2 regions of the Haloglycomyces albus DSM 45210 genome follow, and region 2 is predicted to be linked to the other one. Evidence: riboswitches for the same ligand, from Rfam matches in the RefSeq annotation. Region 2 holds a riboswitch; the other holds the start of a gene.

Region 1 (8,026 bases), 2.7 Mb from region 2:
TACCGCGGTGAGCAACAGACTGAAACCCAGCAAGAGCCCCAATTCCTGCCAGGAGTCAAGAAGGAAGGCGGCCAAGGTGACAGACGCGGCGGCGATGAGTTTGGACAGTGGGTTCAACCGCGCGACCAGAGATTCGGGCGGACACAACGGCAGAGCGGTCACCATTGTCGTTCCTCCGCCACACGACCGTCCGATAGGACGATCTCGCGGTCACTCAATGCCGCCACGAAGTCTCGATCATGGGTGACGGCTATGATTCCGGTTCCCTCACTCCGTACTTGATGCACCAGGTCCAGCATCTCCGCCCAGGTTCTCCGATCTTGCCCGTAGCTGGGTTCGTCCAGCAGCAGGACACCGGGAGCGGCGGCCAATGCCGCGGCGACCGAGAGACGGCGTGCTTCACCGCCCGATAGCGTAAACGGGTTGGCTCTGGCCAAACGGCTCAGTCCCAGACGCTCCAGGAGTTCGTCCACTCGACGTTCCGTTCGGCTCTCCGCCCAACCGGCCATGCGTGGGCTGAAGGCCAGCTCCTCGCGGACTTCGGAAGTGATGAATTGATTTTCCGGATTCTGGAACACCGTTCCCACATGCCCGGCCAAGGTCGGTGCCTTCATCCGATGTAGTGGAACATTCGAGTCGCTGACCCGCACGGCACCGGTGCGCGGCTTCTCGAGTCCTCCCAGCAAGCGCGTCAAGGTGCTTTTTCCCGATCCGTTGGATCCGGTGATCGCCACCATTTCACCTGATCGATGTTGCAGGTCAATCCCTTCCACGGCATTATGATCGGATCGTTTATAACGATAGGCGAGCTTCGTCGCCGACAGGCACACCCGGCCGGGGTCCCCGCGTCGTGGCGATGGAACGGGGACATTGGGGCTCCAGATACCGTGCTCGATCAAGCGATCATCGTGTTCGGCGAGAACGGTGGCGGCAGATCCGGAGGCCAACAGTCTCCCCTCACCGTCCAGAACCAGCGCACGATCGAAACGATCACCGACCTCGGCCAACCGGTGTTCCACCATCACACACGTCATGTCAGGATCGGCCAAGATGGGATCGAGCGCTTGCCACACCAGCGAGCGTCCCTCGGCGTCCAGATTGGCCGAAGGTTCATCGAACAGCATCAGGCCCGGGCGGCGAGCCAAGTTTCCCGCAATGGCGAGACGCTGCATTTCGCCGCCCGACAGGGCCGCGGTGGGGTGGTGGAGTGGATAGGGAAATCCGACCCCCGCCAGCGCACGCCGCACCATCGGCCAGATATCGGATTCGGGAGTGGCCTGGTTTTCCAGGCCAAAAGCCACATCGTCACCACAACGCGCCATAATGATCTGGCTCAGTGGGTCCTGAAAGACCATGCCGGATCCATTGCGCCGTACGGCCGGGTCGGAGCCGTCGATTGTCAACTCTCCACTGAGCTCGCCGCCTCTGGTATCCGCCAGCCCCGCCAGAAGCGCCAAGAGCGTCGATTTACCGCTGCCCGACGGCCCCAGCAAGAGAACGTTCTCCCCATCCGCGATGTGAAAGTCGAGCTCCTGCACCGCCGGGGCGCGGCGACCGGCATGCCTGAAGCCAAGGCCACGTGCGGTGACGACCATGGTTCTCTAGATCCGTTCCCGTTCGGCGCCCGCCGCCAGTGAGTTCAAAGCCCCGGTAGGCAAGAGCGCGCGCATCAGGTACCACGATCCCAGACCGGCGACGATGGCACCCGAGGTCGCCGAGATGAGGACGAATGGAACCTGGAAGGTCCAGAGTCCGGTGGCACTGTAGTAAGCGAATACGTCCCAGATCGTAGCGGTGGTCGCGGCCAAGGCACCGGCCAGAATCGCGATGCCACGATTGTAATGACGGTAGCGGCCGCCGGCAAAAGCCAGTTCACCGCCCAGACCCTGCACGACACCTTGGACGGCCACCAACACACCCCATTGGGACCCCATCAAGAGGCTCACGCTGGCAGCGAGACCTTCGGTGAAGACCGAGGCACCGGCTTTCCGAACGATCAATGGTGCCAGGACCGCCGGAATCAACCAGACACCGTAGAGGATTCCCTTCAGGGGCGGGTAAACGGCTTCCAATGCCGGAGTGGAAAAGGCCCACATCAGGTTCCAGGCCCAGAAAACCACACCGAAGGCGACTGCGAGGACGGCGCAGGTGATGATGTCCACCATGCGCCACCGCAGAGGGGCAAAGCCCTGCGGTTTATCAGATTTGGAATGCGAAGTAGGGTCAGTCATTTCTGTGCCTTTCTACTTGGGCAAGCAGCACAGACGAGACCTCCGACTCCCTCCGCCGGCATCATCCGGTTCAGGTAGTGAGGGTCTGTGAATGTAATTCACACTCTCAGCCGTAGGGCTCCCCTGTCGTGTGAATAGAACGTTATCACCCCCGCCGACCGGAACCAAAACCTTGCATCATTCGTCACAATAGATATAAGAGGGGATGATATCGCTTGAACGGCGCGATTGTTTTCTCTGTCCTGTTGTGTGAGTCGGCGGCGATCCCGCCGACTCTTTTTTTGGTTGGTGGGTGACCGCTCAGCTTGCCCCAGGCACTCCATATTTACGCTGCGGGGGATTCTCACGACCTGAAGGTCGCAACGAATCCTCCTCGCGCAAATCTGCAGCACCTGGAACAACCTGAGCTCCCCTCCAGCTCTACCGCCGCTGCACACGCGCTGCGCGCGCTGTTAGCGGCTCGCCAGTTACGTAACAGACTTGTGTGGTGGTCAGGCTCGTCTTGATGAAATACAGGCATCTCTACCACCGCATCGTGCTGAAGCACGTGCGGCTCGCAAGTTGCGATTGTCCCTGGGAGCGGCTTGGTGGTTGAGACCTTCGGGAAACAGGGCTATCTCTATACTCGCTGCTCGACCATTAAAAGTGTGGTGTGGAGGCCGAACACTGCTGAAATACGCCTCGAATGTCGTCCCTGCGCTTCAAGCGGACATCACGTTTACGTATTAACCTTTGGCGGTTCACGATACGAGAGTTACGTTCTGCCCGATTCGACAGCGGGGATTTCTAGTCGCACACGAACCACGATCGTGATGCCCACTCATTTCCCTGGGGTGCCACAAGGTCAAGTACCCTGTACTGCATTGTACTCATTATCGGTGCCCGACAAGCATGAAAGATACATTTCGATGCGCAGGATTACCAATACCGCCAAGTTCCTCAATACAGTACTCTCACCCTTCACCAAAGCACGCCAAGATCCTGACAAAGCTTCTCGTGCCTGGTACGAGTCCGTTGATAAACTGGTGGAGTCCACCGGATACAGCATTGACGACGATCAGGCGTTCGTCGACGACTTCGATTTCCTACTCCGCTGCTTCGCCTCCACACCCGGATTGACGCCCATCGGTTGGAAAGGCCAGCTCGACGGAGCCGTCAGCCGCTTGGAAAACCGGCTACGGGTGCGCCAGTTGCATCGCGACAATCCCGCCATTCGCGACGAGGTCATTGAGCGTCCCGTATTCGTCGTCGGCCTCCCAAGAACCGCCACCAGCTTGACGCACAAAATACTGGCACGCAGTGACGGCCATCGTGGTCCGCTGCTGTGGGAACTGCAATACACCAGCCTCGACCTGGACGAGGTCGAGAGACATCGACGTATCAAAAGCATCCAGCGGCAGCTCGACGCCACCTTCAAATTCTCCCCGGCATTCGACATCATCCACCCCGTCCGCATCGACCAGCCGGAGGAGTCACTCGCGCTACTGCCGCACACCTATTTCCACCTCAGTTGCGCCCTCATGGAAGACTACCGGGAATGGCTGACTCAACGTGACCTCACCGAGGACTACCAGTACCTCAAAGAAGCCCTGCAAGTCCTCCAACATGGTCGCCAACCACAGCGATGGATTCTCAAATACCCCGGTCACGTCGCCGATCTGGACGTCATTTTCCGCACCTTCCCCGATGCGACGATCGTGTGGACCCACCGCGATCCCATGACGGTCATGGGATCGTTCTGCAGCCTGGTGGAAACGCTCGGCGGATTGCACGTCAAGGATATCGATCGCCACCATATTGGACGAATGTGGTTGGACGTCCTCAGTGAGTCGGTCAACGAAGGACGTCGTCATCGTCCCAACGCCCCACGTGGAGGCATTATCGACGTCGGATACCACCAACTCGTGTCCGACCCCCAGAACTACGTCCCCGAGCTGTACCGCAAGCTCGGAGCGAATTGGACTCGGGAGGATTCCAACAAACTTGATCGGCTCACCGACCGTCCGATCCGCGACCGCCGACATGAATACGACATTTTCCGCTACGGACTCGAGCCACAGCAAATCGAAAAGGCGTTCCAAGATTATCTGCCCCTGGTTCATCAAGTGAACGGGTAATTGAGAACTTCATGTCAGCGGTCGTCGATATTGTTGCAGTATGGATTTCTCCGATATGCACAACGAATTTCTCGCCGAGGCCCGACTTCTGCGCCAGGCGGCCGCTGCCAATCTTGACGGCCGGGTACCAACCTGCCCCGACTGGAATGGAGCTCAACTACTCCACCACTGCACTCAGGTCTACGACGGCGTCACCAACGGAATGAAGGCGAATGCGGCCCCCGATTGGCCTCCGCCGGAACGCATTGGGAAAGACACGGCGACGGGATTCGATGCCGCAGTAGCCGATCTATCCGCCACTCTGAATGTAGGGCAACCCGGTGACCGAACGTGGACCTGGCACGGACCGGATCAAACGGTAGGCTTCTGGATCCGTCGTATGGCTCTCGAAACCGTGGTCCATCGCATCGACGCGGAGCTGATCGACGGCGGCTCACCTAAGGTGAACAACGAGGACTTGGCGCTCGAGGGCATCGATGAGTTCGTCACCGTCATGCTCGCCTGGTACAGCGTGGACGGAAATGAAGAGGTACGTGACATACTCGAAGCTCTTCAGGGGCTTCGTATCGGCCTCAAGGCGCCCCAGCGGTCATGGACGCTCGCCATAGCCCCGGACGGCATCGACGTCGAAAACGACGTCTCCGACGATACGGACGCGATCGTTTCGGCCGACCCGTCGGATCTCATGCTGTGGCTGTGGAAGCGCGTTTCCACCGAATCGGTCGACGTCGTCGGTGACATGGCCGCCGTCGACCGTTTCTGGACATCACTCGATCCCTTTACCGCATAGTTAGAGACTGAGGAGGTCGGGCAGCCGCCCGATCTCCGCGTCGGGTTTAATGTTCACGTCGCTTTCCCCACCAGAACGATTCAACCAGATCGTCCGCAATCCCGCGTTCTGAGCCGCCGCGACGTCCTCCACCGGATGATCGCCGATGTGAACGCAATTCTCCGGCGCAACATCCAAACGCTCGATGGCGACCCCGAAAATTCGACTGTCGGGTTTCACAAAACCCGACTCGGCGGCAGTGACTACGACGTCGAAACGCTCCCCCAATCCCATGCTTTCGGGGCGGGTATTGCCGTTTGTTACCAACGCCAAAGAATAGTTGTGCGCCAATGATTCCAAGGTTTCAATGGTGCGGTCGTACAGGCGCTGGCCACTGAGTCGGTCGTCAAAGTAGCGGTCACACAGACGATCGGCCGACTCAATGTCACCTCCGCACTGTGCCACCGCTTCTCGGAAGGCCGCGCGCCGAATCCCCTCCATTGTCGTCCGCCCGTATTTGGGGAGGGCGGCCAGTCGCTCACGCACCTCGATCAGCCATTCGACCGAGACATCGCCGTCAGGCCGCCGCAGCCCTTCCGACCGCATCGTGTCGACGGCCTTCTGTAGAGCTTCCCGCATGGCGGTCTGGAAGTTCCACAAGGTCTCGTCGCCATCGAAGGATACAGCTTTGATGGTTGACCAATCGAACACCTGAGCACTCCTCACATATGATCGAATGGCCCTATTATCTCCCACCACCCTCCGCAGTGTCGCATTCGACCTAGCGGTATCCGAGTCACTGTCACATATCGGGAGGCAACCGTCCCACGACGTTATCCTCCAGCCACCGAAGGCAGGATCTGAACATCCTGCCCCTCGGCAACCTGAGTGTCTTGCCCGTCAAGGGCACGGCACTCCTCATCACCCACGTAGAAGTTGACGAAACGACGTAGAAGCCCGGACTCGTCCCGCAGACGGCGTTCCAAGCGAGGGTGGCTCACCGCCACCGCGTCCAGAACGTCACGCAAACTCACCGGTCCTTCCACCGTGAGCTTCAAACGCGCCTCTCCGCCGGTTTCACTACGCAAAGCAGACGGAATCAATATCGTCACCGGCATTAGGACACCTCGACGGCTCGGACGCACAGCACGTCGGGTAGGTGTTGAGCCACCGGAACCCAATCCTGACCGTCGATCGCCGCGTAGACGTCACCACACCGGGTCCCGAAGTAGAAGGCGGGAACGTCACCGTTGTCCACACTGGCCCCATCGCGCAGGACCTGGCCGCAATAGGCTTCGCTCGGCAAACCGGAACTCCATTCACTCCAGGTCTGCCCCGCGTCCTCAGTACGCCACGCCTGCAGTTTATTCTGCGGCGGGAACCGATGCAGGCTGGCCTCCACCGGGAAAACCACTGCGGTCTTCTCTTGGCTGGGGTGCGCGACGACCGAGAATCCGAATCGAGAAGGAAGACCGTCGGACACTTCCTTCCACCCCGATTCCGGATCATTGCTGTAGAACACCGGGCCATGGCTTTGCACGAAGTACCCGCCGGAAGTGTCTCGGACTACCTTGTGAATGCACTGCCCCGAATCGGGATACTCTTCGGGGAGATAGTCGGTCGAGATACCCTTCGACACGTTCGTCCACGACCGGCCCCCGTCATCGGACTGATAGATTCCGCCCGTGGAGACTCCGACCGTCAGCTGGTCGCCCTCGCCGGGGACGATCGTATGCACGGCGGCACCGCCGGCACCGGGACCCCACGTGACGTGCTCGGGGACGTTCCACAGCGAGCGGTTGAATTCAAAGGTCTCACCCCCGTCGTCGGAGATGAAGAGCGCCGAGGGCTCCACCCCGGCGTATACTCGTCCCGGCTGATCTCCGAAGACCAACTGCCAGACCCGTGCCAGGGTGTTCTTCTTGTCGGAATCGGGCTGGTCCACCCCGGGGTTATCGCTGAAGTCCAAGGGTCGATACGGAAGATCCTGTGGGAACGCGATGGGTGCCTGTTGCGGTTCCCGCCAGGTTCGCCCGAGGTCGTCCGAACTCCACAGACTCGTCCCGAAGTGAGGGCTCGACGCTCCCACCATGATCCGATTGGTACGGGGATCGATACCTATGGAGTAGAATTCCGACGCGTCGGTGAAACCGTCGGGATCGACATTGATCGGTCCTTCCACCGACCAGGAACGCCGATCATCGCTGGTAGCGAGGAATAGCCCTTTACGGGTGCCGATTGCGGCCAGATATGCCATTATATGCTGCCTTTCACATGAGATTTTTCCCATCAGTGTATGGCAGCCCACTGACACTTTGGGGGATCTACATCGAAACGGCAGTTCAGGGGGACCATTCCGGCCCGGCGGGCTCACCGGACCGGTTCAGCTCAGCTGAGCTTAATCGACCTTGAGGGCTTTACGCATCTTGTTGAGGTCAGAGACGCTGGCCTTGATCTTGACCTTGCCGGTCAAAAACGCTTTGGCCGGGCTTAGCTCCTTGGCCTTCACCTTGACCAGGTCGTCGGAGGCGATCGTCAGACGAACCTCGGCGTCCGGGTCGTCGCCTTCGGAGAGATCGCTGAATTTTCCATCATCGATGGTGCCACGGAATTGGACTCCAAGGTCGGTGATGTCGCAGACCATGTTCCGCTTAAAGTCTTTCAGACCTTCGTACTTGTCCGCTTTCTTACTCGCAGACCCCACCATCTTTTCGAGAATGTCACGGCATTCTGCGGCAGTCGCCATGGGCGTCTCCTCACCAAAGTAGATTCCTACCAACAGTTCCAGCTCCAAGATTACCTTGTCGCTGTTGGACACCTGCGACCAGACCACCCACATTACGCTGGGCTCATACTCACGTCATGCCGTGTAAACCAGATGTTTTCCTCCAGCACAAGGAGTAACAAAA
Region 2 (8,026 bases):
TGCTTTTGTCCTCCATACCCTGCGCGGCGTATTCCTTCAGTTCATGGCTGATCTTCATGCTGCAGAACTTCGGTCCGCACATGGAACAGAAGTGGGCCGTCTTCGCCGGTTCAGCGGGAAGGGTCTCATCGTGGTACTGACGAGCCCGATCCGGATCGAGTGACAGATTGAACTGGTCTTCCCAGCGGAATTCGAAACGCGCCTTGGACAGCGCATCGTCCCAGGCCTGCGCCTGCGGATGTCCCTTGGCAAGATCAGCGGCGTGCGCGGCGATCTTATAGGCGATGACGCCCTCTTTGACATCGTCGCGATTGGGCAGACCCAGGTGTTCCTTGGGGGTTACGTAGCAGAGCATGGCCGTGCCGAACCAGCCGATCATCGCCGCCCCGATGGCCGAGGTGATGTGATCGTAGGCGGGAGCGATGTCGGTGGTGAGAGGACCAAGCGTATAGAACGGGGCCTCCGCGCAGATCTCCTGCTGCAGATCGACGTTCTCCTTGATCTTGTGCATCGGCACGTGGCCGGGGCCTTCCACCATGACCTGCACATCGTATTCCCAGGCGATCTTGGTCAACTCGCCGAGAGTGCGCAGCTCGGCGAACTGTGCTTCGTCGTTGGCGTCCGCGATGGAACCGGGCCGCAGACCGTCGCCCAGCGAAAACGCGATGTCGTACTTCGCGAATATTTCGCACAGCTCGCGGTAGTGCGTGTATAGGAACGACTCCTCATGGTGCGCCAGGCACCAGGCGGCCATGATGGAGCCGCCGCGACTGACGATTCCGGTAACGCGCTCGGCGGCCATCGGCACGTAACGCAGCAGCACACCGGCGTGAACGGTCATGTAGTCGACGCCTTGTTCGGCCTGTTCGATGATGGTGTCGCGATAGACCTCCCAGCTCAGTTTGACCGGATCACCGTCGACCTTCTCCAAGGCCTGGTAGAGGGGGACCGTGCCGATGGGCACCGGTGAGTTGCGGATGATGTGTTCGCGGGTGCGGTGAATGTGTTTACCGGTGGACAGGTCCATGACGGTGTCACCGCCCCACGTCGTCGCCCAGGTCATCTTGTCGACCTCGGCTTCGATGGAGTCCGATACCGCCGAGGTTCCGATATTGGCGTTGATCTTGGTGAGGAAGTTCTTCCCGATGATCATCGGCTCGGTTTCCTCGTGATTGATGTTGGCGGGGATGATGGCGCGCCCCGCTTCCACCTCGCTCCGCACGAATTCTGCGTCGAGCCCCTCGCGGATGGCGATGAACTCCATCTCAGGAGTCACCTGCCCCTTTTTCGCATAGTGCAGCTGAGTATTGCAGGTTTCATTCCGACCGCGCTCGTCGATCCAGGGGACACGCACCTTGTCGAGGCCCTTGACCACGTCGGAACCGGGCCCGGACGTGTCGTACAGACGAATCGGTTCCTCGTCACCGCCGAGGGCCACTTCCGCGAACGGAACGCGGATGTCGTCCCGGCTTCCGGTGACATAGACCTTTTTTCGGGATGGATGCATTGTTACTCTCCTTGTTGACTTGCGTGCTCTACGGGCCCGGGACCGGCTCCCAGCCGCCAGGAGGCGGCTCGGCGCAGCGCCCGGGTCAGGTATTTCTTGGCTCGGTCGATGGCTTGATACACATCACGTCCCATGGCCAGCTGCGCCGCGATCGCCGCCGACAGGGTGCAGCCGGTGCCATGGGTATTCGGTGTGGGGACGTAATCGGAACTGAAGGTAAAGACGTGATCGTCGATGTAAAGGAGATCGGTGGTACTGCCTTCACCGAGATGTCCTCCCTTCACGAGCACCGCCTGCGGGCCCCGGCAGGCGATCGCCTTGGCCGCCAACCGAGCGTCGGCCAAATCCGCGATCGTTCGCCCGCTGAGTCGTTCCGCCTCATCACGATTGGGCGTGATCAGCGTAGGGACGTCGGCAAAGGCGTACAGATACCGTTCGGCCTCCCCCTCGAAAAGTGCGTCTCCGCTGGTGGTCACCATGACCGGGTCGACAACCAGCTGAGGTAGCCGGCCTTTCCGCGCATAGTCGGCGACCACGTCCAGGGTGTCGACATCGGCGAGCATCCCGGTTTTCACCGCACGTACCCGAAAATCCGACAGCACGGCGTCCAACTGAGCGGCCACCGTTGCCGGACCGACCGATTGGGCGAAGCTCACTCCCACGGTGTTTTGTGCCGTGATCGCGGTCAGAACGCTGGTTCCGTGCATGCCGTGCGCCTTGAAGGTATGCAGATCGGCCTGAATTCCCGCGCCTCCACCGGAATCCGAACCCGCGACGGTGAGCGTTACTCCGGGCGTGGTCACAGCTCCGCCACCCCCTCTACGGGCGACGACGCCTGCGCCAGGAAACGTTTCGGTATGCGACCGGCATGGGCGGCGGCCCATCCGGCCTCCACGGCAGCGCGCATGGCATGTGCCATCAGTTCCGGGTTTTCGGCTCGCGTCACCGCCGTCGCCAGCAGTACGGCGGAACACCCCAGTTCCATCGCCTGCGCCGCGTCGGAGGCCGTTCCGATTCCCGCATCGCAAATGACGGGCACGGCGGAACGCTCACAGATCAGTCGCAGATTATGGGGGTTGCGAATCCCCAGACCGGTCCCGATGGGAGCGGCCAACGGCATGACCGCGGCACAACCGACCTCTTCCAAACGTTGCGCGATCACCGGATCGTCATTGGTGTAGGGCAAGACGGTGAATCCTTCGGCGACCAATTCCTCCGCCGCTTGCAGCAGTTCCACCGGATCGGGTAGGAGGGTGTCGGGATCGGATACCACTTCCAACTTGACCCAGTCGGTCTCCAAGGCTTCCCGCGCCAGACGAGCGGTGCGCACGGCCTGTTCGGCGGTATAGCATCCGGCTGTATTGGGCAACACCGATACCCCCAGCTTTTCCAGCGATTCGAGAAGACCGCCTGGACTACTCGGGTCGGTCCGTCGCAGCGCGACGGTGACCATTTCCGCTCCGGAGGCGCTAATGGCCTGTTCCAAGTGCGTCCGGTTCGCCGCTCCTCCGGTTCCGAGGATCAGTCGCGATTCGAATCGCCGTCCGGCAATGGTGATGGGCTCCATGCTCAACCTCCCTGCGTCGCAGTCAGGACTTCGACTTTGTCGTCGGGGCTCAAGGAAGTTCCCCAGCGGTGTTTGGGCACCACTTCCCCATTGACCGCCACGGCAATGCCTTTCGATGCCGTGGTGACCGCCCGGACGGCTTCCTCCACCGTTTGTATATCGTGATATAGATGTCCATTTAGCTCTATTTGCATGTGACTCTCCTAAATGAATCCAGGTGTGGGGCTATGGAAAAGCTCGACGATCTGGAATTAGAGGCGGGTAGCCCAGCGACCGGTCACGAATCTGTCGTCGGGTGTGACGGGAAAGTTCGGATTCCACGCACCCCAACGCAAGGGATCAAAGCTGCTGGGTGCGAGGGAACTGCTTCCGGACGCGACCAATTCCGACACGCTCGTCGCCGTAGCGGGAGCCAGCGCGATTCCGTGGCGATAGTGACCGGCGGCGACAATGGTGGTCTCGTCGACGTATCCGAGCAGTGGGCGATTGTCCGGGCCGGTCGGTCGATAGCCGACCGTCACTTCTTCCAAGCGGTATTCCCGTACCTCGGGTACCAGCGCGGCGGCGTACCGCAAGAGATCCAAGGTCGCCCCGGCGGTGCCGTGCCCGGGGTCGGTGATTTCGTCGGACGTTGCCCCGACCACCAGTTCCCCATTGAGACGTGGCACGAGATACACCGAGTTGTCATCCACAATCGACCTGACGGTGTGCCCGGGAAGGTCAGTCGTTCCCTTGAGACGCAACACGACACCTCGTACCGGTCGAATGGGAAGGTCAAAGGCGCGCGCCTGATTTCCCGTGGCGAGGACGACCCGATCGGCGTCCAACCGCCTGATGTCGTGAACGTCCTGCGGCACGAATTCGACCCCCGTACCTTCACACGCCACCCACAGGGCTCGCAGCACAGCGCGTGGGTCCACCGCCTGATCGGTAGTGACCAGGTGCGCTTCGCGACAGCTGGAACTGAGCAGAGGCTCGGTGCGTCGCAGGCGGCGAACACCGATCGTCTCCACCGGAAGCCGCAGGCGCTGATACAGAGTCACCTGCCGCCGAACCGCGGCGCGATCGGACTCGTTCCATCCCAAAAGGATCGTAGGATGAGCACGATAGGACAATTCTATGTCGCTCACCGCCTCAAGACGCCGAGCGAAATCGGGCCACTGCGAGACCGATTCCACGGCAAAGGGAACCAAATCCTCTTCGCCGAACTCGGCCTCCGTGACCGCGGCCAGCATTCCGGCCGCCGCATGAGTGGCCGCTCGTTGCGGTGACCCGTCGTAGACGGTCACGACGTGACCGTCCTCGGACAGCCGCCAAGCGGCGGAGAGGCCGATGATGCCTGCTCCGAGAATGGAAATACGCATCCGTTCAGCTCCTCCGTGAGGAGGACGCCGCGTGCCCCGTGTCGGCGGTACTCGGCGGCTGAGGAGGTACCGAGAACGTCTCTCCCACCGCATCGAGCAGCTCGGATGTGGCGCTTCGGACGTCCCTGGCACGGGAAACGGCGGATACGACCGCCACTCCGTGAGCACCGGCTGCGCGGCAGGACGCCGCACTGGCGGCGTCGATGCCGCCGACCGCGACCACGGGTAGTTCGACCGCGGTGCACACCGCCTTCAAGCCGTCGGTCCCCAGGGTTTCGGAAAGGCTGATTTTGGTCGTTGTCGCGTTGACCGGTCCGACTCCGAGATAGTCGGCACCGGCGCGGCGTGCCGCCCGCGCACTTTGCGGGCCACGGCAGGTCGCTCCGATCGTCAGCGTCGGATCGAGGATTCGCCGAGCGGCATCGACGGGGAGGTCGTCATCGCCGAGATGCACACCGTCGGCGCCGACCGCCTGTGCGATGTGGACGGAATCATTGATGAGGCACCAGGCCCCGGACTGTCGACACATTTCCATGAGACAGCGTGCCAAGTCGAATTCGGCGCGATCGGTGAAATGGTCCTCGGTGCGCACCTGGATGAGTCGAACGCCCGCGTCAAGCGCCGCCTCGGCAGTCTGAATCGGATTGGAATCGAGACGTGTGTCCGTAATGAGATGTAGCCGTGGCAATTGCGAAGTCAACCGCATAGCACCCTTCTCCCTTCGCCAGTATTACCTGGATCAGGTCGGTACGGTCAGGACTACCCAGTCCAATCTCAGCCCGATGCATCGGGCCCCCGTGAGTTCACTGTTCGATTATCACTGTACGGCACGTACGGTTCATACGCCAGTACCGAACACGTTTCGTCGTGAGTGAGACAACAGCACCGAGGCATGCGCAGCGTGTCAGTCGCGCGATACCCGCAGGACGCGGTAACCCTTGGCGCTGGCGTGCTTGTCAACCGCCCAGCCCTCCGAGGCGAGCCACTTCGCCAGAGAGTCCCCGCCCAGGTGCTTGGAAACGACGAGCCAGGCGACCCCGTTGGGACGCAATCGCGGCAACCACTCGCTCAAGAGCCGATGCAGGCTTTCCTTACCGATCTTGATCGGGGGGTTCGACCAGATCTCATCGAAACGAACCTCGGCGGGCACCTCGTCCACCGACCGCACGTACACCGTCCCTTCGGAATCGGACGTGTTTCGCCGAGTCAGGTCCAAGGCACGCTCATTGACATCGACCGCCCACACCTGCGCCTGTGGGTTCTCGGCCAAAACGGCCGTAATAGGGCCGTATCCACACCCCAGGTCCAGATACGTCCCACCTCCGTCCGGTGGGGTGACTTTCCCCAGAAGCACGTTCGTTCCGGGATCCAGGCGACTTCCCGAAAAGACCCCCGCCGAGGCCACCAACTCATAGGAACGTCCATCGACGTCAAAGGAGACGGTTCGTTCGCGGTCGGTCGAGGTCGGCTGCGCGGAAAAGTAATGTTCGGGACCGTCATCGGGTTGCTCTACGTTCGACACCCGGTGATTATGCCACTGGAGCGATCGGCCGTCGCATGCGGAGAGCGTCGCCGTTTTCCCGGATACGTGTCGCACGCCACTGCTAACGATTCCGACACGCCGACCGTTCATGTTTCCGCACCGTAATCCCCATACAAACTCACCCCGACGAGGGAAAATCCTCCGTACTCGGCTCCTGCGGGGCTATTCTCCGAAATATGCCACACGCTCCATCTCCGTTCGGCGTACCTGACGTCGATAGAACACCGGGCCAACGACAGGCGCCTTCGCAGCGCCCGGTGGCCACCCGCGGCACTTCACTTCCGGAACACACTCCGACCGCTCGTTTGGCCCCGGACGACCTCCCCCATCCGCTCACTCCGGAAGAGGAACTGGAGGAACACCTCGACGAAATACACGCGTCCCGTCGCCTTCGCCGCGCGGCACGAAAGGCCAGCGTCCGTACGCGCCGGTGGACCAAGATCCTGGCTGTCGTCTCCGGTCTCGCCGTCACGGCCGGCTGTCTAGCGGGGACGTATATCGTATTGCAGGAGAAGGAAAGCGGTCCGCCCTCGCAACCCCTGGCCGCCGTCCCCCAGGGAGACGACGGAGGTGAGACGGCCGAAGAGGGATCGATGCTCGACCATGACCCCAATGACGTCGTCGACCCCATCGCCGCCCGCGACACCGACCCCGACCCCCTCACCGTCGATGAACTGTTCGGGCCCGAAGTGTTGACACCCAACGGATCGGAGCGGGGATACACGGTCATCGGCCAGGAGAACCTGAAACCCTGCACAGAGGCGGTGATCGGGGATTTGGCCGACCTCGTCGAGCAATCCGCCTGCACCCAGACCGTGCGCGCGACCGCCCGCTCTGACAGCGGCGACTTCCTCATCACCCTTGGAGTCATGAATCTGTCCTCGGACACCGAGGCGGAATCGATCACCGAACAGCTCAACAACGATCTGGAAGGGGGGTTTTCCGCCTTGCGGGTGGACGGCATGAGTTCCGACCTCGGACGGTCCGACACCATGGTCGGCTACAGCACCTACGGCCACTACCTTCTCTACGCCGTGGTGGGACGTTCCAACGGTGAAGCGCTGAACGAGGAAACCGAAGCCGTCCGCACCATAGTGAACGACCTCGTCGATACCTGGCTGGTCGACCGGCTGCTTCCCCGCCGAGACCTGGACGGTGAGTGAACGAGCCGCGTTGGGCCCGCATCTGTCTAGTACGACACACCACCCTGGTCGTATCCCGACGGGACCACGTAGACTTGACCTCTCTGAAGGGGAGTAGCTCTTCGCCAGACTGTCGACATACTGGCCTTCCGGCCCGGCACCTGGAGCGGGAACCACGGTTTCCGCCAGCGAGACCTTCGGTCGCAGTGTGATGCCCGCTGCCGTGCCGAAGTCGTCTTGTGTTTGATCCTCGGCACGGCCCAACCGAGCAAGGATCCATCATCGATATCACCGCAGCAGCCGTTGTATTCGGCCTCATCTTCATCGCGGAAATCCCCGATAAAACCACCCTGGCCGGGCTCATGTTGAGCACCCGTTTTCGCCCGATCTACGTGTTCCTCGGAGCGGCGGCCGCCTTCGTCGTCCACGTGATCCTGGCCGTGAGTGCGGGAAGTCTGCTGACCCTGCTTCCGCAGCAACTCCTGTCCATCGTGGTAGCGGCCCTGTTTCTCATTGGGGCGGTCACGCTGTTCTTCCATAAGGACGACGACGAGGCCGACGCCGCCGACGAAACGAAGACCCCTACCGGAAAGTCGTTCTGGAAAGTGGCCGGGATGAGCTTCAGCATTATTCTGGTCGCCGAATTCGGGGACATGTCACAGCTGATGATGGCCAGCTTCACCGCCCACTACGGACATCCCTTGTCCGTCGCGCTCGGCGCGGTATTGGCGCTCTGGACGGTCGCCGCCCTGGGAATCATGGGTGGACGCACTCTCGTGAAGTTCGTACCGATCGGAGTACTCACCAAGATCGGGGCCGGGGCCATGGCTCTACTGGCCGCCTACAACCTCTACGAGGCCTTCACCTGACACATGGCGCGTACGGCGACGAGGAGGCCGTCAT

Evidence for each region. A riboswitch is a leader RNA that binds a small molecule or an ion and turns the genes downstream of it on or off. The one in region 2 is predicted to bind thiamine pyrophosphate.
Region 1: it holds a riboswitch for thiamine pyrophosphate, as region 2 does, so the genes downstream of both, HALAL_RS0113140 (ECF transporter S component) here and thiE (thiamine phosphate synthase) in region 2, are expected to answer to the same signal.

The regions. Positions count from the first base shown of each region.
Region 1 is NZ_AZUQ01000001.1:2,832,945-2,840,970, reverse strand. Features, by position in the region: gene HALAL_RS0113150 (energy-coupling factor transporter transmembrane component T family protein) at 1-165, opposite strand, end outside; gene HALAL_RS0113145 (ABC transporter ATP-binding protein) at 159-1,595, opposite strand; gene HALAL_RS0113140 (ECF transporter S component) at 1,602-2,231, opposite strand; TPP riboswitch at 2,262-2,366, opposite strand; gene HALAL_RS0113135 (sulfotransferase family protein) at 3,140-4,348, shown strand; gene HALAL_RS17785 (maleylpyruvate isomerase N-terminal domain-containing protein) at 4,389-5,138, shown strand; gene HALAL_RS17780 (HAD family hydrolase) at 5,139-5,828, opposite strand; gene HALAL_RS0113120 (MoaD/ThiS family protein) at 5,951-6,235, opposite strand; gene HALAL_RS0113115 (WD40/YVTN/BNR-like repeat-containing protein) at 6,235-7,374, opposite strand; gene HALAL_RS0113110 (SCP2 sterol-binding domain-containing protein) at 7,516-7,863, opposite strand.
Region 2 is NZ_AZUQ01000001.1:166,291-174,316, forward strand. Features, by position in the region: gene thiC (phosphomethylpyrimidine synthase ThiC) at 1-1,507, opposite strand, end outside; gene thiD (bifunctional hydroxymethylpyrimidine kinase/phosphomethylpyrimidine kinase) at 1,510-2,310, opposite strand; gene thiG (thiazole synthase) at 2,307-3,074, opposite strand; gene thiS (sulfur carrier protein ThiS) at 3,077-3,268, opposite strand; gene thiO (glycine oxidase ThiO) at 3,326-4,438, opposite strand; gene thiE (thiamine phosphate synthase) at 4,443-5,144, opposite strand; TPP riboswitch at 5,138-5,247, opposite strand; gene HALAL_RS0100880 (class I SAM-dependent methyltransferase) at 5,343-5,960, opposite strand; gene HALAL_RS0100885 (hypothetical protein) at 6,158-7,144, shown strand; gene HALAL_RS0100890 (TMEM165/GDT1 family protein) at 7,402-7,992, shown strand; gene truA (tRNA pseudouridine(38-40) synthase TruA) at 8,023-8,026, opposite strand, start outside.